Regions from separate parts of the Qipengyuania sp. BR81-2 genome, predicted to be linked through region 2. Evidence: predicted binding sites of a transcription regulator. Region 2 holds the regulator's gene; each other region holds the start of a gene.
What was found. The regulator LexA, encoded in region 2, represses DNA repair genes until DNA is damaged. The targets are predictions, from matches to a motif close to GTTCCNCNCTTGTTCT.
Positions count from the first base shown of each region.

Region 1: recA (recombinase RecA) is a predicted target of LexA. The motif match lies at 5,393-5,408, and genes of this name have one in related genera.
Region 3: ACZ1G8_RS09845 (deoxyguanosinetriphosphate triphosphohydrolase) is a predicted target of LexA. The motif match lies at 5,989-6,004, and genes of this name have one in related genera.

Region 1 is NZ_CM146344.1:2,398,655-2,406,351, reverse strand. Features, by position in the region: gene ACZ1G8_RS12170 (hypothetical protein) at 1-411, shown strand, start outside; gene ACZ1G8_RS12165 (hypothetical protein) at 454-633, shown strand; gene alaS (alanine--tRNA ligase) at 680-3,343, opposite strand; gene ACZ1G8_RS12155 (glutathione S-transferase family protein) at 3,416-4,042, opposite strand; gene recA (recombinase RecA) at 4,254-5,315, opposite strand; gene ACZ1G8_RS12145 (hypothetical protein) at 5,429-5,902, opposite strand; gene ACZ1G8_RS12140 (DUF4139 domain-containing protein) at 5,790-7,106, opposite strand; gene ACZ1G8_RS12135 (DUF4139 domain-containing protein) at 7,123-7,697, opposite strand, start outside.
Region 2 is NZ_CM146344.1:2,622,552-2,630,248, forward strand. Features, by position in the region: gene trpE (anthranilate synthase component I) at 1-501, shown strand, start outside; gene ACZ1G8_RS13265 (phosphodiester glycosidase family protein) at 498-1,346, shown strand; gene pip (prolyl aminopeptidase) at 1,393-2,301, shown strand; gene ACZ1G8_RS13275 (anthranilate synthase component II) at 2,362-2,976, shown strand; gene trpD (anthranilate phosphoribosyltransferase) at 2,973-3,965, shown strand; gene trpC (indole-3-glycerol phosphate synthase TrpC) at 3,962-4,756, shown strand; partial or broken gene moaC (cyclic pyranopterin monophosphate synthase MoaC) at 4,758-5,232, shown strand; gene lexA (transcriptional repressor LexA) at 5,374-6,066, shown strand; gene ACZ1G8_RS13300 (ComEC/Rec2 family competence protein) at 6,134-7,697, opposite strand, start outside.
Region 3 is NZ_CM146344.1:1,945,556-1,953,252, reverse strand. Features, by position in the region: partial or broken gene ACZ1G8_RS09885 (CpaF family protein) at 1-742, shown strand, start outside; gene ACZ1G8_RS09880 (hypothetical protein) at 747-971, opposite strand; gene ACZ1G8_RS09875 (entericidin A/B family lipoprotein) at 1,093-1,224, shown strand; gene ACZ1G8_RS09870 (entericidin A/B family lipoprotein) at 1,228-1,377, shown strand; gene ACZ1G8_RS09865 (DUF938 domain-containing protein) at 1,437-2,036, opposite strand; gene ACZ1G8_RS09860 (fatty acid--CoA ligase) at 2,033-3,583, opposite strand; gene ACZ1G8_RS09855 (ABA4-like family protein) at 3,638-4,087, opposite strand; gene ACZ1G8_RS09850 (NAD(P)H-binding protein) at 4,099-4,794, opposite strand; gene ACZ1G8_RS09845 (deoxyguanosinetriphosphate triphosphohydrolase) at 4,787-5,947, opposite strand; gene ACZ1G8_RS09840 (S8 family serine peptidase) at 6,105-7,226, opposite strand; gene ACZ1G8_RS09835 (aspartate/glutamate racemase family protein) at 7,376-7,697, opposite strand, start outside.

The DNA.
Region 1 (7,697 bases), 220 kb from region 2:
CAGCCCTGCCCCAAGCTCGGTGGCGACGGACTTTGCACCATCTACGAACGGCGCGAGCAGGAGGGCTTCAGCGGCTGCATTCGCTACGAATGCTTCGGTGCTGGACAGCACGTGGTCCAACAGCTCTTCGAGGGCCGCGACTGGCGAGACGACCCCCAGCTTCTCGGCCCAATGGTCGAGACCTTCCTTGCGATGAGACCGCTCAGCGACCTCGCCTATCTCGTCGAAAGGGCGCAAGCGGTCGTGGACGAAGAGACGGTCAGGGAGGATTTGTCTGACCTCGAAGAGGAAATCGCGTGGATCGGGCAATCACGTGCCTCGCTTGCAAATTCCAAGGCGTTCGAGAAATGCCAGAACGCAATCAGACGCATCTACGCCACGATCGATCCCGCCAAACTGCGGAAATCATGATCTTTCCCTCTTGTCGACCGTTAGTCGGGAAAGGAGATCATCATGAGCAAGCCCGATCCGACCAAGCCCATCCCGAACGACGAAAAGTTCAAACCGCAGAATGTCGAAGGTCCGCTGAAGGACCAGGCACCCGACCAGCTTCGCGGCAAGCCGGGCGATACCGAGGGTTATGACATCGAACAGGGTTCGAGCGGCGTAACAAAGAAGACGCCCTCGGCCTGATCAACTCCGGAGAGGAGAGCAGAACGCCTGAACGGTTTCGCGCCGGTCAGGCGTTTTCTTTTGCTAGGGCCTCACGGACCGCGCCGATTGCTTCCTCGCCCTTCGACCCATCGGGTCCGCCGCCCTGCGCCATGTCGGGACGGCCACCGCCGCCCTTCCCGCCCAGAGTTTCCACGCCGGCCCGAACGAGATCGACTGCGCTGAAACGCCCGGTAAGGTCGTCGGTAACCGCCACGGCGAAGGCTGCCTTGCCCTCGTTGATCGCGCAGATCGCTGCCACACCGGACCCCATACGGGTCTTGGCCTCATCGAGCAGCGGGCGCAGCTCTTTCGGGCTGAGGCCGTCGATCACCTGGCCCGAGAAGGTCACACCACCAATATCCTCGTCAGCAGGTCCTGCATCACCGGAACCGCCCCCGCCGAGCGCCAGAGCGCGCTTGGCCTCGGCCAATTCCTTTTCGAGCCGTTTGCGTTCGTCGACCAGTGCCGAGACGCGAGCCGCCGCTTCATCGGGCGAAGTCTTGAGGGCGCCTGCGATCAGGCGGACAGTCTCATCGCGGGCGAGCAACCACTGGCGCGCTGCTTCACCGGTGAGAGCCTCAATGCGGCGCACGCCCGAGCTGACCGCGCTTTCCGATACGATCTTGAACAGTCCGATGTCACCCGTCGCCTCGACATGCGTCCCGCCGCAGAGTTCGACCGAGTAGTTCTTCCCCTCGTCGCCTTTGCGGCCCATCGATAGGACGCGGACTTCGTCACCGTATTTCTCGCCGAAGAGCGCAAGCGCACCTGCAGCAACAGCGTCGTCCGGCGTCATCAGGCGAGTGCCCACGGTTTCGTTGGCACGAATTTCCTCGTTCACCTCGGCTTCGATCGCCGCGACATCCTCGTCGCTTAGCGGTTTGGGATGCGAGAAGTCGAAGCGGAAGCGGTCATCGGAAACCAGCGAGCCCTTCTGCGTGACATGTCCTCCGAGGCGATTGCGCAGAGCTGCATGGACCAGATGGGTGGCCGAGTGGTTTGCGCGAATACGGTCGCGGCGTTCTGCGTCGATCTCGAGATGCACTGCATCGCCGACCTTCACGCTTCCCTTCTCGATCTTCGCAATGTGCGTATGCAGGCGGCCGAGCGGCTTGTTCGTCGTCGAGACAGCGATATCGAGGCCTTCGGGCGTCCAGATGCGTCCGGCATCGCCGGTTTGGCCACCGCTTTCGCCATAGAAAGGCGTCTGGTTGGTCAGCACGATGACATCGTCGCCTACCGAGGCGCTGTCGATTTCCTTGCCGTCCTTCACTAGCGCGACGACGGCGGCCTCGCCGGTATCGGAGGTGTAGCCGGTAAACTCGGTCGAACCCTCGCGCTCGGCGATATCGAACCAGACTTCTTCGCTCGCAGCTTCGCCCGAGCCCTTCCAGGCAGCGCGTGCTGCAGCCTTCTGCTGGGCCATGGCTGCATCGAAGCCGTCCTTGTCGACGCCGATACCGCGATTGCGCAGGGCGTCCTCGGTAAGGTCGTAAGGGAAGCCGAAGGTGTCGTAGAGCTTGAATGCGGTCTCGCCGTCGAGCATACCGCCCTCGCCCATGTCGCCGGTCGCTTCGTCGAGCAGCTTGAGACCCTTGTCGAGCGTGCGGCGGAACTGTGTTTCCTCGCGCTCGAGAACTTCCTGGATAAGGGGCTGGCCACGGACAAGCTCGGGATAGGCGGCGCCCATTTCGCTGACGAGCTCGGGCACGAGGCGGTGCATCAGCGGTTCGCTCGCGCCGAGAAGATGGGCGTGGCGCATGGCGCGGCGCATGATGCGGCGCAGGACATAGCCGCGGCCTTCGTTGCTGGGCAAGACGCCGTCGGCAAGCAGGAAACTGGTGGAGCGCAAGTGGTCCGCGATGACGCGGTGGCTGGCGGTTTTGTCGCCCTCGGCCTTGACGCCAGTCAGGCTCTCGCTCGCGCCGATCAGTGCCTTGAAGGTGTCGGTATCGTAATTGTCGTGGACGCCCTGCATCACGGCGGCCACGCGCTCGATCCCCATGCCGGTATCGATGCTGGGCTTGGGCAGGTCGCCGACGATCTCGTCCGCTTCCTGCGTGAACTGCATGAAGACGAGGTTCCAGATTTCTACGAAACGGTCGCCGTCTTCTTCGGGGCTTCCCGGAGGACCGCCCCAGATGTGATCGCCGTGATCGTAGAAGATTTCCGAACACGGACCGCAGGGTCCGTCCGAACCCATCGCCCAGAAATTGTCCTTGGTCGGGATGCGGATGATCTTCTCGTCGGCAAAGCCGGTGCGCTTCTTCCACAGGTCGAAGGCTTCATCGTCGGTGTGGTAGACGGTGACCAGCAGGCGCTCGGGATCGAGACCCCATTCCTTGGTCAGGAGCGTCCAGGCGTGATCGATCGCCTGTTCCTTGAAGTAGTCGCCAAAGCTGAAGTTGCCGAGCATCTCGAAGAACGTGTGGTGCCGAGCCGTGTAGCCGACATTGTCGAGATCGTTGTGCTTGCCGCCTGCACGCACGCACTTCTGCGCGCTCGTCGCACGCGGCGCGGGCGGCGTTTCGAGGCCCGTGAAAGCGTTCTTGAACGGCACCATGCCCGCATTGACGAACATGAGCGTAGGATCGCTGAACGGCACGAGCGGCGCACTCGCAACCTCGGCGTGGTCCGCGGCTGCGAAATAATCGAGGAAGGATCGGCGGATTTCGTTGGTCGACGTCATGCCAGCGCAGTTAGGCAATCACTGCCCGCGCGACAAGCCGGAAAGCTCCCTGTCTGTGAGCGAATTGACCGCTTACCAGACGAAGTAGGGACCGCCCCGCTCACGTGCCCGCTGCCATGCCGGGCGCGCGTGGATCGCTTCGACGAAGCGCGCAAGCTTCGGAGCTTTCTCTCCATAGCCCTGCATCACAGCGATCTCTGCAGGGAAACTCATCATCACGTCTGCCGCGCTCCAGTCATTGCCGACGAAATGCAGTTCATCCGAAATTTTTTCCTCCGCATACCGGATATGCGCTTCGAGCTGTTCTTCCACGCGCGGCATGAGCGGTGCTGCCGCCTCGCCAAGGCGTCCGGCATAGATCTTGAGCATGACTGGCACGAAGAAAGAGCTCTCGCCGAACTGCATCCATTCGAGATGGTCGATCCAGGCATCGCTTCCGCAATCGGGGATCCAATTTTCGCCGCCGTGACGGGAGCAGAGATATTCGACGATCGCTCCGCTCTCGCTGATCATACGGCCGTCGTCCTCGATCAGAGGCGATTTTCCAAGAGGGTGCGCCTGCTTGAGCTCCGGCGGTGCAAGATTGGTTTCCGCATCACGCTGGTAGGAGACGATCTCGTAATCGGCGCCCAGTTCCTCGAGGAGCCAGAGAATGCGCTGCGAGCGACTATTGTTGAGGTGGTGGACGGTGATGGTCATGGCGATCTCTCCTTGCTTGGGAGCGGCTTAGGCTGCCAGCCAGCCCTCCGCCAGCAGGAATTTTCGGCGCCAGACGCGAAAAGCCGGTGCGGCGGCAATGGAGAGAGCGCGCGCACCGGCTTTCCGTGTTTCCGGGAGCGCCGGGGGACAGTCCGGCTTGCGCGTGGCGGGGGAATGGTTGCCGCGCGCGCTCCCGCTTGAAGAGGCGTGATCAGTCTTCCGCGTCCGGACCAGTCATCATCTCCTCGGCGACCTCGTCGGTTTTGCCGCGGATCGCGGCTTCCAACTTGGCGCACATTTCGGGGTTTTCCTTGAGGAAGGTCTTGGCGTTCTCGCGGCCCTGGCCGATGCGGACGCTGTCATAGCTGAACCAGCTGCCCGACTTTTCGACTACGCCGGCCTTCACGCCGAGATCGAGAATCTCGCCGATCTTGGAGATGCCTTCGCCGTACATGATGTCGAATTCGACCTGCTTGAACGGAGGGGCGACCTTGTTCTTGACCACTTTCACACGGGTCGAGTTGCCGATCACCTCGTCACGATCCTTGATCTGGCCGGTACGACGGATGTCGAGACGGACCGACGCATAGAACTTGAGCGCGTTGCCGCCGGTGGTGGTTTCCGGGTTACCGTACATCACACCGATCTTCATGCGCAGCTGATTGATGAAGATCACCATGCACTTCGAGCGGTTGATCGAGCCGGTCAGCTTGCGCAGCGACTGTGACATGAGACGTGCCTGGAGGCCGACATGACTATCGCCCATCTCGCCTTCGATCTCGGCGCGCGGAACCAGCGCGGCCACCGAGTCCACCACGAGGATGTCGATCGCGTTCGAACGAACCAGCGTGTCGGTGATTTCGAGTGCCTGCTCACCCGTGTCGGGCTGCGAGACGATCAATTCGTCCACATCGACGCCCAGCTTCTTGGCGTAGACGGGATCGAGAGCGTGTTCCGCATCGACGAATGCCGCAGTGCCGCCAGCCTTCTGGGCTTCGGCAATGGCATGCAGCGCCAGCGTGGTCTTGCCCGAGCTTTCCGGACCGTAAACTTCGATCACGCGGCCTTTGGGAAGCCCGCCAATGCCAAGCGCGATATCAAGGCCGAGCGAACCGGTGGAAATAGCTTCCACATTCATCGCTTCCTTCTGGCCCAGCTTCATCGCCGAGCCTTTGCCGAATGCGCGATCGATCTGCGACAGGGCGGCGTCCAATGCCTTCTGGCGGTCTGCGTCCACTTTCTTTCCTTCTACAAGCTTCAGACTAGCCGCCATGACACATTCCCCTTTTGCATTTCCAGAGCCGGATCTGACTCTTCAACTGCCAAGGCATGTACCGCGTTTGTTCCACAAGAACAAGAGTGGAACAGAAATTTTTTCCAACTTCGCTAGTTTTCGCTCAGCCAGAGCTTCGATCGGCGCACTCTGAAGCTGCGGTCGAAGCGGGAATTGGCGGGGACATCCACGTCGATCACGAGGTCGCCATTCTTAACATAGGCCTCGGGCCCCCAGCTTCGCAGCTCCCAGTCGTCGGGATATCCGAGGACCAGCCTCACGCGGGCGGTAGCTTCATTCGCATTCCACAAGACGACATTGATATTCGACCATTTGCGACCGCGCTCGTCGGGGTCGTCCTCGTGCGTATAGCCACATTCGGCGTAGACCTTCGCGCTCTCGCCTAGGTCAAGATCGATTTCCTGGCCCACGGGATAATCACGCAGATCCAGTTCGGCGACAAGCTGCGGTCCCTCACTGGTCGATTCGAACACATTGAGCTTGCCCAGCGGCAAGGACGCGCCAAGTCCGTATTCCTCCTCGTTGCGGGTCAGCAGCTTGATCTCCGTCTCGTCGAGGTCGTCCATTTCCTCGACCTCGTACCAGCGTTGTTCCAAGTCGCATTCGGCTTCGTAGAGCCAACGGGTGCGCACTGCCTCGCGCGAGAGGAAGGCAACCTGCTTCATGCCCTTTGATGCGACGGTAACTCGCCGTGGAACACGGTAGAGCTTGAGATCCGCGAGCTGTTCCTCTCGCGCCATCGCCTCTACGGACACGACCGCTATCGCACTCGCCGATCTCGAAATTGCTGCGCCTGAGCCGCGACCCCGTGACTATGATTGAATCGCCATTGAAGCCGTCAGACATGGGAGGCGGTGGCGGCGCCGGCGGCGGTGGCGGGCCATAGTTCGGGATCGGCGAGCCGCGCGATGTACTGCCGATCGGGTAGCAGGTGAGATAGAGCCCGCGCGCCTCCGGAGGCTGGGCAAGCTCCTCGAAATCGGATTCGATCTCGATGTCGCCCGCGATCACCATCAGCTCGGCATCTTCGAAAGACTGTCCGTTATCGTTGAGCACCGTGAGCCAGCTCATCAGCCCCATGTCGAACGTGCCGTCGCGCCTGCCCTCGCCCAGCTGCGCGACATAGTTTGCTTCCCAGTCGAAGCCCCACGAGAGATAGGTCAGAACCACTTCATAGGTGCCGCCGGTTTCGCTGAAGGTATCGATATTGAAGATCGGCCGCGCCGAAAGCTCGGGCGGGACGCCGTCGAAGGTCAGCTTTTCGGGAAGACCGGAACAGCGCACGGCTTCGTATCCGGCGCTTGTCTGGAGCACCAGGCCGCCGTCGGCCCGAGTGCGAACGATCGCTTCTTCGCTCTGCGATACACCTGTCGCCGGGTTCTGGCGCGTAATCGTCACGCGGTTGCCGAGCGTGCGGTCGACCAGCGCTGCGGGCGAGAGAAGATCGGCATTGCGGTTCTTCTCGATAGTGCCGCCGGGCAGGCCCGTGACGATGGCGCTGACCGCGACCATGCCTTCGGCGACCCCTTCAAAAAGGATCGTCGAACGGCCCGGCGGCAGGGTGACCGTACGCGTCTCGCTGATCATCGCGTAGCCGCGCGGCATGTCGCGCTCCATGCGCGCGCCAACCGAGCGCTCAGGATCGCGGTAGACGGTCACGGCATAGTGGCTCGCTTCCGAAGCGAAGACACGCTGCCGATCATCCTGCGCGGCTGCGGGCGCACTCAGCGCGATAGTCGCGAGAATGCCTAGTGAGGGGAGGAAACGCATGACCGCGCGCTCCGGCTCAGTGCTTGGTCTCGTAGACCACCCGGACGACGCGCTCGCCCTCGGCAGGCACGCGCACGTCCCATTTGCGGGAACCGATGCCCTGCTGTTCGCCTTGGACATCTTCAGACACCACACGGAAGTCGCGCGCCCACCAGCCACGATAAAGTCCGTCCTGGTAGAATTCGACATCCACGGGGCTGCGCTTGGCGTTGTAGAACGTGTAGCGCATCGTCGTGCGGTAGTACTTGATCTCGCGCTCGGTCTCGACGGTGCGGACGACCTGGTCATCCTCGATGACGCGATAGCGGGCGGTTTTCTCCCACTCGCCCTTGCTGATCTCGTCGCGGCTTTCGACCTCGGCCTGGACATAGACATCGAAGGCGTTGCCGGTCCTGAGGAAGAGGCTGCTACCCATGGGCGTGTGGCCGATGCGCGATTCCCCGATGAACTGCGGGGTACCCTGGCTGTCGCGCTGGTAGAAACGCACGGTCCCGGCCGGCAGCGCGTCACCTAGCCCTTGCGAGCGAGAAGTATTGAAGGAGATCGCCGTGCTGACGGCCACGGGCTGGTCATCGCGCGACAGCCAGCCCA
Region 2 (7,697 bases):
CGCGCGGAGCATCTCATGCTACTGGACCTGGGCCGAAACGACGTCGGCCGGGTGGCCGAGAGCGGTACGGTCACGGTGACGGACAGCTTCACCGTAGAACGATACAGTCATGTCATGCATATTGTGAGCAATGTGGTCGGCCAGCTTGATGAATCGAAGGATGCGATCGACGCGCTGTTCGCGGGTTTCCCGGCGGGCACCGTCAGTGGTGCACCCAAGGTACGCGCCTGCGAAATCGTCGCCGAACTCGAACCTGCGACGCGCGGGCCTTATGCCGGCGGCGTCGGATATTTCGCGCCGGACGGCTCCCTCGATAGCTGCATCGTTTTGCGGACCGCTGTGGTGAAGGACGGGACGATGCATGTGCAGGCCGGCGCGGGTATCGTTGCCGATAGCGACCCTGCCTATGAACAGCGCGAGTGCGAAGCCAAGGCTGGTGCGCTCTTCGCCGCCGCGCGCGAGGCCGTGCGGCTCGCCGGTGAACCGGGGTACGGCCAATGATGCGCGCGATATTGCTCATGCCGCTAGCCTTGCTCGCAGGATGCGAGCCGCCAGCAGAAGGTGAGCCGGTCACCCGTACGCGTATCGACGGCAAGGCGGAACCGCAAGAGCAGGTCACTCCCACCTCGGAACCGACCGAGAGCGTCACGACGCAGGTCGAAAGCGCGTGCCGCTCGATCATCTTCGAGGATACGCCGCTCACCCACTGCCTTGCGATGCCATCGCGCCACACGATCTCTTCGGACCTTGGCCCCTCCGGAGGTGAACCCTATCGCAGCCTTTCGGCCTTCTCGCGCACCCGCGACAGCGCAAGTATCGCCTTCGCGATGAACGGCGGCATGTATGACGAGGACGGTGTCCCGATCGGCTACTATGTCGAGGATTCGGAGCGTCTCCAGACGCTCAACACGAACGATGGCGCGGGCAACTTCCACATGAAGCCCAACGGGGTGTTCTTCGGCTCCGACGGGAAATGGGAAGTGCGCAGCACCGACGACTTCCTCGCAAATGTCACCGAGCGCCCGCAGTTCGGTACGCAATCGGGCCCAATGCTGGTGATCGACGGCCAACTTCATCCTGAGATTTCGCATGACGGGGAATCGCGCCTAATCCGCAATGGCGTAGGCGTCGACGAACGTGGCCGTGCGCATTTCGTCATCTCGAATGCTCCGATCAGCTTCGGAAAGCTCGCGCGTTTCTTCCGCGACGAACTCGATGTGAAGAACGCGCTCTATCTCGATGGCAACGTGTCGGCCCTGTGGAACCCGGTCACCGAGCGCCTCGACACGGGCGCACCGATCGGCCCGATCATCGTGGTCGAAAAGAAGGAGGCATCCAGTGAGTAGCGAACGCCGCGGCCTTTACCCTGAAATCGAGCCCTACGAGACCGGCATGCTGGATGTCGGCGAAGGTCACTCTCTATATTACGAGCGCGTCGGCACGGCGGGCACCAAGCCCGCAGTCTTCCTTCACGGCGGCCCCGGAGGCGGCATGTCGGCGGACCATCGCCGCCAGTGGGACCCAGAGCTCTATGACGTACTTCTTTTCGACCAGCGCGGCTGCGGCAAATCGCTGCCGTTCGCCGAGATCGAGAACAACGACACCTGGCGCATCGTCGAGGACATTGAGCGCTTGCGCGAAATGTGCGGCCACGAGAAGTGGCAGGCATTCGGCGGCAGCTGGGGCTCCACCCTTGCCCTAGCCTACGCACAGAAATACCCCGAACGCGTCAGCGAACTGGTCCTGCGCGGCGTATTCCTTGCCCGCCAGACCGAGAAAGACTGGCTCTACACCTATGGCGCCAGCGAGATCATGGCCGAGCAGTGGGACGATTTCTCCGGTCTGATCCCGGAGGATGAACGCGGCGATCTCGTGCAGGCATATTACGACAGGCTCACCAGCGAGGACGAAGAAACCCGCCTCGCCGCTGCGAAGGAATGGTCGCTGTGGGAAGGCAATGTCGCAACGCTGCTGCCCGACGAGGACTTGCTCGACAGCTTCGCCGATCCCTCCAAGGCCGTCCCCTTCGCGCGCATATGCGCCAAGTTCTTTCTCGAGGACTTCTTCCTCGATGAGGCGCAACTGCTGAAGGATATCGACAAGATCAAGCACATCCCCGGCATCATCGTGCAGGGCCGTCACGACATCTGCACTCCGCCAACCTCCGCTTGGGCACTGAAGAAGGCCTGGCCGGAAGCCGAGCTCTGGATCGTCCACGATGCGGGCCATTCTGCCGGCGAACCCGGGCTCATCGACGGGCTGGTGCGCGCCACCGACAAGCTCGCGGGCAAGGAGGCGTGAGATGGCTGGCAGCTTTCCTTGCTTGAAAGGAAGGCCGATGCCCGCCAATCACGCTCAGCAATGACCGTTTCCCGTTCAATCCTCGTAATCGATAATTACGACAGCTTCACCTTCAACCTCGTCCACTACCTCATGGAACTGGGCGCTCAGGTTGAAGTCGTTCGCAATGACGCCATTACGGCGCGCGAGGCGCTGGAGCGCGATGTTGCGGGCTATCTCATTTCGCCGGGACCCTGTACTCCGAATGAGGCGGGTGTCAGCCTCGACCTCGTGGCCGCCTGTGCCGAAGCGAGGAAACCTCTGCTAGGCGTTTGCCTCGGGCACCAGTCGATCGGACAGTATTTCGGCGGACGCGTGGTGCGCGGTGGGCTCATGCACGGAAAGACCAGCCCGCTCACCCATGATGGGACGGGCGTCTTCGCGGGCCTTCCCTCGCCGTACGAGGCAACCCGCTATCACTCGCTCATCGTCGAGGACATTCCCGAGTGCCTGCTGGTGAACGCGACCAGCGAAACACCGGGCCTGGGCGGCTCGAGCGTCATGGGTTTCCGCCACCGTGACTTGCCCATCCACGGGGTGCAATTCCATCCCGAAAGCATCGCTACCGAGCATGGTCATGCATTGCTCGCCAATTTCCTCGAATTCTGCGGCATCGAAGCCAAGGAGCCCGCGTGAAGACCCTGCCCACTGCCGACACCCACCTGACAGAAGACAAGGCGCACGAGGTATTCGGCTGGATCCTTGACGGGGAAACTAGTGACGACGAGATTGGCCGCTTCCTGGTCGAAATGTCGGCGCGTAGCGAAACCTCCGAGGAAATCGCCGGGGCAGCCCGTGCCCTTCGCGATCGTCTGATCCCGATCGATGCGCCCGAGGGCACGGTCGATTGCTGCGGCACGGGCGGCGACGGTCATCATACGCTCAACGTCTCGACGGCGGTCAGCCTTCTGGTCGCCGCCAGCGGTGTCCCCGTGGCGAAGCACGGCAACCGTGCCGCGAGTAGCAAATCGGGCGCTGCAGACACGCTCGAAGCGCTTGGCCTCGATATGGAAGCAGCCGGAAGAACCGCCGAGAAGACCTTGGCGGAACTGGGGATTTGCTTCCTCTTCGCCAAGAACCATCATCCGGCCATGGGCCGCATCCAGCCCATTCGCCAGAAGCTTGGAGTGCGGACAATCTTCAACTTGATGGGGCCCTTGTCGAACCCGGCTGGCGTCAAGCGCCAGCTGATCGGAATCGCGCGCCCCGCCTATGTTCCGATCTACGCTGCCGCCAAAGCGAAACTCGGAACGGAACGCACTTTTATCGCCTCGGGTGACGAGGGACTCGACGAATTGAGTCTGGCAGGCGGAAACGAGTTCGCTGACGTCGCCGGCAATGATTTCGAGATGCGCCGGATCAATGCCGTTCAGGCAAACCTGCCTCACGCGCCTGTCGAAGCAATTCGCGGAGGCGACCCAGAACACAATGCCAAGGCGTTGGAAGCACTCCTACTCGGCGCACCAGGGCCCTATCGTGACGCTGTGCTCTTCAATGCCTCGGCGACGCTCATTGTGGCTGGCAAGACCGACGACTGGACCGAAGGTGCCGAAATGGCCGCCGAAGCGATAGATTCCGGCCGCGCAAAGCAGCTTCTCGCCGACTGGATCGCCCTCGCCCGATGAACAAGCTCGAACAAATCTGCGCAACCAAGCGAGATGAAGTCGCTGCACGCAAGGCGGAGCGCAGCCTTGACGAGCTCGACAGTATCGCCCGCGAGCAATCCGCGCCGCGCGGTTTCCAGAAGCGTCTCGCTGCGGCTCAGGACAGTGGCTTCGGCCTCATCGCCGAGATCAAGAAAGCTTCCCCGTCGAAAGGCCTCATCCGCGCCGACTTCCGGCCCGCTGAACACGCTCGTGCCTATGCGGCAGGCGGCGCAGCTTGCCTCTCTGTCCTGACAGACGCACCATATTTCCAAGGGCATGAAGACTACTTGGTAGAAGCACGGACGGCTTCTGATCTCCCCGTTTTGCGCAAGGACTTCATGGTCGATCCCTGGCAGGTCGCCGAGGCACGCGCACTCGGCGCCGATGCTATCCTGATCATCGTGGCTGCCCTCGAAAACAGCCTGATGGGTGAGATCGAAAGCGCAGCAATCGAACGCGGCATGGATGTCCTTGTGGAGGTTCACGACGCCGAGGAGCTCGAACGCGCTGCTGCGTTGACGTCACGCCTTCTCGGGGTAAACAATCGCAATCTCAAGACCTTCGAGACCGACCTTGCGACCACGGAGAAACTTTCCGCGCTCGCGCCAGCGGACGCATTGCTGGTCGGCGAGAGCGGAATAATCACTCACGAAGACTGCCAGCGGCTCTCCCGCTCCGGTGTACGGAGCTTTCTCGTCGGCGAGAGCCTGATGCGGCAAACTGACGTCGAGGCAGCCACCAGAACGCTGCTTCAGGGTCAGGGAAACTGACATGAGCCGCCTGACCCATCTCGACAAGCATGGCGCGGCCCGCATGGTCGATGTGGGAGGAAAGGCGCAAACGGCGCGTAGGGCCGTGGCAGAGGGCCGCATTAGGATGACGGCGGAGGCGCTAGAGGCAATCATGTCCGGAGAGACCGCGAAAGGCGATGCACTCGCTACAGCACGCATTGCGGGCATCATGGCTGCCAAGAAGGCTGGCGAGCTCATTCCTTTGTGCCATCCTCTAGGACTGGAAAGCGTCACCCTCGAATTCGACCGCGAGATCGGACGCTATACGCGTTACCGCAAGTGCCGCCCTGACCGGGAGAACCGGCGTGGAGATGGAAGCGATGACCGCTGCCAGCGTTGCGCTACTTACGCTTTACGACATGGGGAAGGCGCTCGACAAAGCGATGGTGATCGACGGCGTACGTCTCCTTGAAAAGCAAGGCGGCAAGTCCGGAAACTGGCGAGCAGAGGACTGAAACGGGAACGCCTGTTCTCCACATAACATGCTCCAGAATGGCGGGATTGCTTGACTTGCGAAAATTGGTTGCCTAATTGTTCCACATTCGTTCACAGGTTTGTGAACAGGATAAATGTGTAACGAATTGGGGAGTGACCCGATGCTGACTGCCAAGCAGCACGAATTGATCTGCTTCATCCAGGAACGTCTGGAAGAGACAGGCATCTCGCCCTCTTTCGAGGAAATGAAGGATGCTCTCGACCTCAAGAGCAAGTCGGGGGTCCATCGCCTGATCTCTGCGCTCGAGGAACGCGGTTTCATCCGCCGCCTGCCCAATCGGGCGCGCGCGCTGGAAATCATCAAGCTGCCCGAAGATTCGGTCACCAGCCCCTCCAAGCCGACCGCGCCTGCGAATGACGCCGTAGTCGCAGTGCATTCCGCGAAGGCAGTCGCGCCCGAACCGGCGAATGACATCATAGAGGTCCCGCTGCACGGCCGGATCGCCGCAGGCGCTCCGATCGAAGCGATCGAAGGACAGTCGAGCATGCCCGTCCCTGCCGCCCTCCTCGGCCCGGGCGATCACTATGCGCTCGAAGTCTCGGGCGATTCCATGATCGAAGCCGGCATCTTCGACGGCGACTTCGCTCTCGTGAAGCGCGCGGAAACTGCGCGCGATGGCGAGATCGTCGTTGCATTGGTCGATAACGAGGAAGCGACGCTGAAGTACCTGCGCAAGGAAGGTGCGATGGTCCGCCTCGATCCGGCGAACGGCGCTTACGAACCTCAGGTCTATGAGGCCGGCCGAGTGAAGGTTCAGGGCAAGCTTGCCGGGCTGCTGCGCCGCTATCACTGATACCCGGGCGGAGGAGTCCAGAGATTCCGAAAGGGCGCTCAAGCCGATGGGCGCCCTTCTTCTTTGCCTAATCAAATTCGGGCGGGTCCCACCAACCGTGCGCACCCTGCCCATGCGCTACCCGGTCGATCCGCTCATCCTTTAGGTGGATCGAAAGACCTCCATTCTCTGCAAGAAATCGGCCATCGGCCTTCAACCATTTCGGGGCGCAACTGCGCGGTAGCCAGCGATCGGCGATCACGATGTCGGCCTTCTCGCAAGCTGCTGCCAGTTGCCGCTCATCGATGCGGTTCTTGGTGCGAGCCACCATGAGATGCCAGGTGCGACCGCCCTTCACTATCGGTAGGCTGCAGAAGTCCGCGCTGCAGCGCGCCCCTTTCCATTGCGACACGAGCATGGGAACTGCCTCGGTTCCTGCCAGTTCGACGATGTTCTCCCGTGCGTATGATCCCGCTGTGTCTCGCAGGACGTAGACCATCCCTTCACTATCGACCAATCCAATGTCGCGACCATCCCGGGTCACGAGGATATCGGGCGTCGGGGTCGCCATCAGCATCGCCACGCCGACAAGGACCGGGAGGAAACCAAGCAGTCTTGCTCGCCCCCGCCAAAGCGCGAGCCAGAGGCTGCCCGCGAGGAACACAAGCACTGTGCCGAGCCCGATGTGCGGCACGAGTTTGACTGCTCCGGGTTGTCCGGCGGTTACGCGTGCGATCCACAGGAGAAGATCGAGCGATTGACCAGCCAGCCACCAGAACGGAGCACCTGCGCCGACGAGGTCGAATAGCAGCGCGACAGCGATCAGTGGCATCGACATGAATGTGACGAGTGGGATGGCAATGACATTGGCGAACGCCCCGTAGAGGCCCGCCCGGTGGAAATGGAACAGGACGATCGGGGTCAGCGCCAGCTCTATGACCACACCGGTCACGAACAGCATGAGCACGCGCCGCGCCAGCCAGCGGCCGCGCCCCTCTTCCCTCGGAGCAAGGAAGCCCTTCACCGGCTGCGAATTATGCAGTGCGACGATGGCGATGACTGCGGCAAAGCTCATCTGGAAACTCGGCCCGACGAGGGATTCGGGCCAGAGGAAGAGGACAGTAGCCGCCGCGACCGCCACCATGCGCAGGGATAAGGGCTCGCGCCCCAAAGCTAGTGCCACAAGCACGAGAAGCGCTCCGATGCAGCTTCTCACGGTCGGCACCTGGGCACCCGTAAGCAAGGTATAGGCGATCCCGGCCAGAGCAGCGATCGCTGCTGCGACGAGCGGCAGGCGTACGCGCAGAGTGAGCCAGGGCCACAAGGCGAGTAGCTTCGATGCGAGGAAATACGCCGCAGCGATGACGGCGCTCACGTGAAGGCCGCTGATCGAAAGCAGGTGGGTCAGACCCGCATCCCGCATGGCGACCTCGTCCTCCATCGAGATCGAACCGCGATCTCCGCTCGCGAAAGCCGCAGCTATCGTGCCCGACGCTCCGCCGAGCTGGTCTCTCACATGCGCCGAAAGCCAGCGCTGCACTTGCGCGATCGTGCCCTCCCCGCCCGGCGCTTCCTCGACCAAGCGAATAGTCCCCACCAGCGAGCCCGTAGCAGCGAAACCCTTGAACCAGGCTGCCCTTGCGAAATCATAG
Region 3 (7,697 bases), 680 kb from region 2:
ATGCTCCAGGGCTTCGGATCGATGAGCGAGAAGATGTGTACGGCGCTCAAGATTGCCGGCGCATGCCGCATGAATATCGTCATTTCCGGCGGTACGGGTTCGGGTAAGACGACCATGCTCAACGCCCTGTCGAAGATGATCGACCCGGGCGAGCGCGTGCTCACCATCGAGGACGCCGCCGAGCTCCGCCTGCAGCAGCCGCACTGGCTGCCGCTGGAAACGCGTCCGCCGAACCTCGAAGGCCAAGGTGCCATCACCATCGGCGACCTCGTGAAGAACGCCCTGCGTATGCGTCCCGACCGCATCATCCTGGGCGAAATTCGTGGCGCGGAATGTTTCGACCTTCTCGCCGCCATGAACACGGGCCACGATGGTTCGATGTGTACACTTCACGCCAACAGCCCGCGTGAGTGTCTCGGCCGTATGGAAAACATGATCCTGATGGGCGACATCAAGATCCCGAAGGAAGCCATCAGCCGCCAGATCGCAGAATCTCGTCGACCTGATCGTGCAGGTGAAGCGCCTTCGCGATGGTTCTCGCCGCACCACCGACATCACCGAGGTGATCGGCATGGAAGGCGACGTGATCGTGACGCAGAACCTGTTCAAGTTCGAGTATCTGGACGAGAGCGAGGACGGCAAGATTCTCGGCGAGTTCCGCTCGAGCGGCCTGCGACCCTACACGCTGGAAAAAGCCCGCCAGTTCGGCTTCGACCAAGCGTATCTGGAAGCCTGCCTCTAAGGCACTAGCCCCGGACGATACCCGGTACGGCGACGGCCAGCAGGCCGCCGCCTACCACCATGAATGTCAGGAACAGGCCGGTCCACGGTATCCAGCCGACGCTGTCTATTCTGGTCCGCTTCGCGCGCCGCCGCTCCATGCCGAGCGCGACAAGCGCACACAGGACGAAGCCCGCACCCCACAAGGCGAGGATTTCGGCGTCGCTGGCAAAGGTCAGGAAGCGTTGCATCGTGCGCCATATGGGGCAGACGGCAGGGCCCGCCAAGGACCGTTCAGGGAACTGCGCCTACAAGTACCCGTTCTTCCCGCACGAACGCTCGATACTTGAGCCCTTCGGGAAGGATGCTATTATGATCAAGAAACTGCTTATCGCCTTCGGAATTACCACGATGAGCCTTGGCGCTACTGCCTGCAACACGGTGCAGGGCCTTGGTGAAGACGTACAATCGGTTGGCGAGGCCGGTGAGGATGCAATCGATTAAGCCATGAAAAACAAGACCGAACTCTTCAGGAAATCCATGCTGTTGCTGTCAGCTGCCGCCCTTTCTCTGGGCAGCGCCGCCTGCAACACGGTCAAGGGCCTCGGCGAGGACATCAAGTCCGTCGGCGAAGCAGGCGAGGAAGCGATCGACTGATCGCGGATCGTCTAATTCACTGAAGAATGAAACGCCCGCCCTCACCGGCGGGCGTTTTGCTATGTATCGAGCCGGCGATAGACCAGCGTCAGATTGTTCGCCGGCATTGCGTATCGAGCAGTGCGCTCGAAGCCTGTTTTCGTTGCCAGTTCATCCATCCGGGACAGGCGCCTGATCCCCCAGGCGGGATTGCGGGCACGCAGGCTCTCGTCGAAAGCGGTGTTTGAAGCGGCGGTCTCTACGTCGTCCTCGAAATATGGACCGTAGAGGATCAGCGGCGCTTCCGAGGCGAGGATGCCGGCAGCGCCGCGAAACAACCCTTCGCTCGCCTCCCAGGGGCTGATGTGAACCATGTTCACGCACAGCACGGCATCGGCTTCATCGATCGGCCAAGGGCCTTGGGTGGCATCGATTTCGACCGCAGGGCGGAGATTACCCGGCCCTGCCTCGCTCGCCCAGCTGCCGATCGACATGAGCGCATCGCTTTCCCGGTCGCTGGGCTGCCAATCGAGCGCCGGGAAACGGCTGGCCATGAAGACCGCATGCTCGCCCGAGCCGCTGGCTATCTCCAGCACCAGACCGCTTGCGGGCAGTTCATTTCCGAGGACATCGGCGAGCGGCTGGGAATTGCGCGCCGTTGCCGGCGCATGACGCTTCAATTCACCTGCCTCTCGCGACCTTCCCAGTAGGGAGCGCGCAGGTCCTTGCGAAGGATCTTGCCTGAGGCGTTGCGCGGCATCACGTCGATCACATCGACGCTCTTGGGGACCTTGAACCCGGCGAGACGCTCGCGCGTCCATTCGATGATCGATTTCTCGTCCACCTCTTCGCCCGGCTTGGCGACGACGCAGGCCTTCACTGCCTCTCCCCAGGTGTCGTCGGGCACGCCGATGACAGCCACTTCGCTGATGGCGGGGTGGCCATAAATCGCGCTTTCGACCTGTGCGGGATAGACGTTCTCGCCGCCCGAAATGATCATGTCCTTGATCCGGTCCTGGATGAAGACATAGCCGTCCTCGTCCATGTAGGCCGCGTCGCCCGTGTGCATCCACCCGTACTTGAGCGAGCTTTCGGTCGCCTCCGGCAGGTTCCAGTAGCCCGCCATGTTCGAAGGGCTCCTGCAGATGAGTTCGCCCACCTCGCCGCGCGGCAGTTCCTCGCCGTCCTCGCCGATGACCTTCAGTTCCGCCCCGGGAACAGCCTTGCCGGCAGACTTCATCCGCTCGTTACCTTCGAGCGAATGATCCTCGGGCGGTAGCGCAGCGATCGTGCCGGTGGTCTCGGTCATGCCGTAGCATTGCATGAAGCCCGCATCGGGAATGGTGCGCACAGCCTCGCGCAGCAGGTCGAGCGGGATCGGGGCCGCGCCGTACATCACGTATTTGATCGCCGACATGTCGGTATCTTTCGCGCGCGGGTGCTGCACCACCATCTGCAGCGCGGCAGGTACGATGAAGAGCCTCGTGATGCCCTGCTCGAATCCGTCGAGCACGCCGTCGGGCGTGAACTCTTCCTGCACGATGGCCCTGATGCCGGACCCCATCGCCATGATGCCGAGTCCCGTGCCCCCGATATGCGCGCAGGGCATGCACACGAGGATCGCCTCGTCATCGTCGAAATGCGACCAGGGCTGGCCTTCCTCCTGGCTCGGAACGCGCAGAGAGAAGAGGTTGCGGTTGGTCAGCACCGCCCCCTTGGGATTGCCGGTGGTGCCGGAGGTGTAGAGCTGCAGCACGGCATCGTCCGGTCCCGCAGCCGTGAAATCGTCGGCCGGTGCCGCTTCGATGGCGGCAAGCGCATCGGGTGTCGACATCACTTCGGGCGGCGTGTCCATCTGGCTGCACGCCTTCTGCGCCAGCTCCTCGAAGCCTTCGCCGAGCAGCAGGAGCTTCGCCCCGGTATCGCCGAGGATATAGGCCACTTCGGGTGCAGCAAGGCGCCAGCCGATCGGCACCATCACCGCGCCGACACGCGCGGCGGAATAGAACAGCTCGAAATAGTGTCGCGAGTTCTTGCCAAGCCAGGCGATACGGTCGCCCCTGCCCACGCCGTGTGCGGCCAGCATGGCGACAATCTTGCGGCTGCGCGGTTCGAGCTCGCCGAAACTGATCGCCTCGCCGTCCTGCTCCAGCGCGATATTGTCGGGTCGCTCCTGCGCCCAGTGGCGAATGAACTCGTCGAAACTGAGCTTGGGCTCTTCACTCATGCGGCTCTCCTCTCGGGAGCCATCATGCCATGCACCGGCCAGCGCGCAAGAACCCTATTGCCAGCGGCCGCCTTCGCGCGCGCGGCGCTCGCGCACGACGAGCCAGATGAAGAGGCCCAGCGGTCCGGCCATAAAGGTCGCAAGCAGGATGGGTGCCTGCACCAGCCGCGAGAAGCCTTTGGCATCCGCGTCGCGCGCGATCCAGATGCCGACGAAGAGGTCGAAGGCGAGATAGTGGATCCAGCCGACCGTCACTCCGCCGTCACTTGCGAATATCCGGCGTACACCCTCGATCGAGCCGAAATCCATGCTCGCCGAACCACCGACGGGGTCGAGCAAGCCACTGACGATGCCGATCAGCCCGAGCGAGTAGGCAGCACAGAGCAGTCCGACGCCCAGATAGAGCGCGGCCGCGAGCAGGGCCGGCCAGCGCGGCAGGAGGATGAGCGCGGCCCACATCGCTAGTGCGAGGATATTGGCTGCACTGAACGCGATCGACCACATCTCGCTTCTCCTCAATCGGCCACGAGTTGCGGCAGGGTTCGCGCAGCGCGGTGGATGGCGTCGTTATCGTGGACGAAACGGCCACGTGCCGCACGCCTGCTGAGCGCGAGCGCCGCTTGCGCGACTGTTTCTGCCTTGATGGCCCGGTACTGGCGATAGGCGCCATGCAGGAAGAGGTTTGCCACGGGGGCCGCCGCGATGCCGATACGCTCTGCGGTCCGCCGGTCGTTCTCGCGCTTGCCGACGAGCAAGCCTGGTCGGAGGATGTCGAGGCGGTTGAAGCGGACGCGCGTCAGGTCGCGCTCCATCTCGCCTTTCACCCTCAGGTAGAACTGCTTGGACGCGATATTCGCGCCGACCGAGCTGACGCAGACGAAGCGTTCGACGCCATGCTCCTTGGCGGCCTGCGCGGTCTCGATTACGAGGTCGTAATCGACCGCCCGGAAGGCTGCCTCGTCCTCGCCAGCTTTCTTCCAGGTGGTGCCAAGCGCGCAGATGACCGCCTTCGGACGGAGCGCTTCGAGGACCTCGCCCCACTTCGCTGGTTCCGCGACGAAATATTCGATGCGAAGCCCGCGCGGAAAGGACGTCTCACGCCGGCCGATGCCTTGCAGGCGCACGTCTTCGCGGCCGATGCATTCTTCCATGACCTTGCCGCCAATGAGGCCGGTCGCGCCGATCAGGCAGAGGCGCAGCGCGTCAGACATTGGACAAGCCCTCGGGTGCCTGGCCGTAGATACGGCGGCACTGGTCGATAGCGAAGCGGTCCGTCATACCGGCGATGAAATCGGCGATGTGGCGGCTCGTATGCGGATCGCCCGAAGGCAGCTGGTCGGCCCAGCCGTTGGGCATGATCTTCGGATCGTCGCGATAGGCCGCAAAGAGCCGTGAGACGACATCGCGCGCACGCTCCGACGTCTGGATCTGCTCGGGATGGTAATAGAGCCGCTCGTACATGAACTTCTTCAATCGTCTTTCTTCGACAGCCATTTCCGGCGAGAATCCCGCCGTCTGCTCGCCCGCTCCCCTCGCCTCGTCGGCGCTGGCCATGCCTTTCACCCGTGCGCGCGTGTTTTCAAGCACGTCGTTGACCATCAGCCCGATCTGGCTGCGCACGAGCTCGCGCAGCTGGATCTCGCGCGGCGCGTGCGGAAAGCGCTTTTCGACTCGTCGGAACTGGTCCGCGAGAAGGTCCAGCTCCATCAGGTCGTCGAGCGACAGGAAGCCTGCCCTCAGGCCATCGTCGATATCGTGATTGTCATAGGCGATGTCGTCGGCAACCGCCGCCACCTGCGCTTCGAGCGATGGCCACTGGCCAAGTTCTAGGCTGAAAGCATCGTCGATCTCGGCGAGCGCCCAGTTCGACGTCTTCACCGGACCATTGTGCTTCGCCATCCCCTCGAGCATTTCCCAGGTCAGATTAAGCCCGGGATGGTCGGGATAGGGGCTTTCGAGCCGCGCCAGCACGCGGATGCCATGCGCGTTGTGATCGTAGCTGCCCGCATGCGTCATCGCATCCTCGAGCGCTTCCTCGCCTGCGTGACCGAAGGGCGGATGGCCGATATCGTGGGCAAGGCACAGAGCCTCGGTCAGGTCCTCGTCGAGACCGAGTTCGCGCGCGATGACCCTGCCGATCTGCGCGACTTCTAGGCTGTGCGTGAGCCGCGTGCGGTAGTGATCGCCGTCGGGCGCCACGAAGACCTGCGTCTTGGAGCGCAGCCGCCGGAAAGCGATAGAATGGATGATCCTGTCGCGATCGCGCTGGAATTCGCTGCGCGGACCGCGCGCACCGTCGCGGTCCTCGGCAAACTCGCGTCCGCGCGAGGCGGCGGGATCGGCGGCGTACGGGGCTCTTTGCATGCGGGAGTGAGGCTTAGGTCAGCCGATTCACCGCGACAACGTGAACGAAAAGCGAACCCGCAGGCTTTTCGTCAGAACGCGCTTTGCGAGCGGGCAAAGAAAAGGGCCGCGCGTCCTGAAACGCGCGGCCCGACCGGATGGTTGCGACCCTCGGCTATCAGTTGACGCCGATCGTATCCGGATTTCCGTCAGGGTCTCCGTTCACCGAACCACCGCTGCGGATCGAACCGAGCAGCAGCAGGCCTGCGGCGTGCGGGCTAGCCATCGAGGTGCCCGAAAGCGTCGCATAGCCGCCCCCCTTGTAGGTCGAGAGGATGCCCGAGCCGGGCTCCGCGAAATCGACCGGCGGGTTGCCGTAGTTGGAGAAGCTCGACCAGTTGTCGCCCTGTGCGAACGAGCTGATCGTGTAGATGTTCGGGTGGTTTGCCGAAGCGGGGGACTTGGTGGTCGCGCTGGTGCTTTCGTTACCGGCAGCAAGCGCGAAGCGCAGGCCGGTCTGGGCAGCAGCTATAACAGCGTCGTTCAGCGCCTGGCTGAAACCGCCACCGAGCGACATGTTCGCCACGTCGTTCGAATTGGCGATCTGTGCCGCATATTCGATGCCCGCGATCACGCCGCTTGTCGAACCCGAACCACGACGGTCGAGGACCTTGATACCGATGACTTCGACGCCCGGTGCAACACCGATCACACCGATGTTGTTGTCGATGGCAGCGATGGTGCCGGCAACGTGCGTGCCGTGGCCATTGCCGTCGTCGGCGTTCTTATCGCGGGTAAAGTTGACCGAGAGGCCGACGTTTACATTAAGATCTGGGTGGTCGAGATCGACGCCACTATCGAGGACGAGCGCACGGCCGGTTGCACCGGTCTGGCCGCCACCGACACGCGTAATGCCCCAAGGCGTGGTCTGCGAAGGCTGGCTGCCGCCGTCATCGCCGCCCTTGCCCTTGCCCGGAGGCGGAGCCGAGGTGGTGTAGACCTGGTCCTGCTCGCAATATGCGATGCGCGGGTTCTTCGCCTGCATGTTGGCGACGCCCTGAGCCGATGCGTTCACGGCGAAGCCGCGGATCGTACGCTCGTAGGTGAACTTGACGTTGCCACCGGCAGCGCGTGCCGAACGGTTGGCTTCCGCCTTGACCGAACCCTGGCCCACGAGGCCGGGGTTGAACACGCAGACGTATTGGTTTTCGATCTTCTGTGCAGCGGCAGGCGTAGCGACAGCTGCTCCCGCAAGCGCAACGAAGCTTACGGTCGCGAGGCGACCCATGGTAATTTTCATATGTGCAGTCCCTTCCCAGAGAATTGAGAAGGCTAGAATGCCGCCCATTCACGCGGTGACAACCGGGTGAAGGTTAATTTCCCTTGAAAGATTCCCACTGTCACCAAAATGTCGCAATTATACAACTTGGGTTGCAGTTCGAAATCAAATTATGTTGCGTCCAGCATCCAGTCGACGGCAGCTTTGCAATGGATGTCGGTAGAATCGAACACGGGCAGGACATTTGCATCCGTGTCGACCACGAGCTCCAGTTCGGTGCAGGCCAGAACGATGGCTTTCGCCCCCTCCTTTTCCTTCATCGTGATGATCGACTTCAGCGCGCGCTCGGCATCGCGGGTGACCCGGCCGAGCATCAATTCCTTGTAGATGATGCCGTCGACCAGCTCGACATCGCTGGGATCGGGGGGAAGCAGGTCGACGCCGTATGACACCAGCCGCTGGCGGTAGAAGCTCTCCGTCATGATGAAGCGC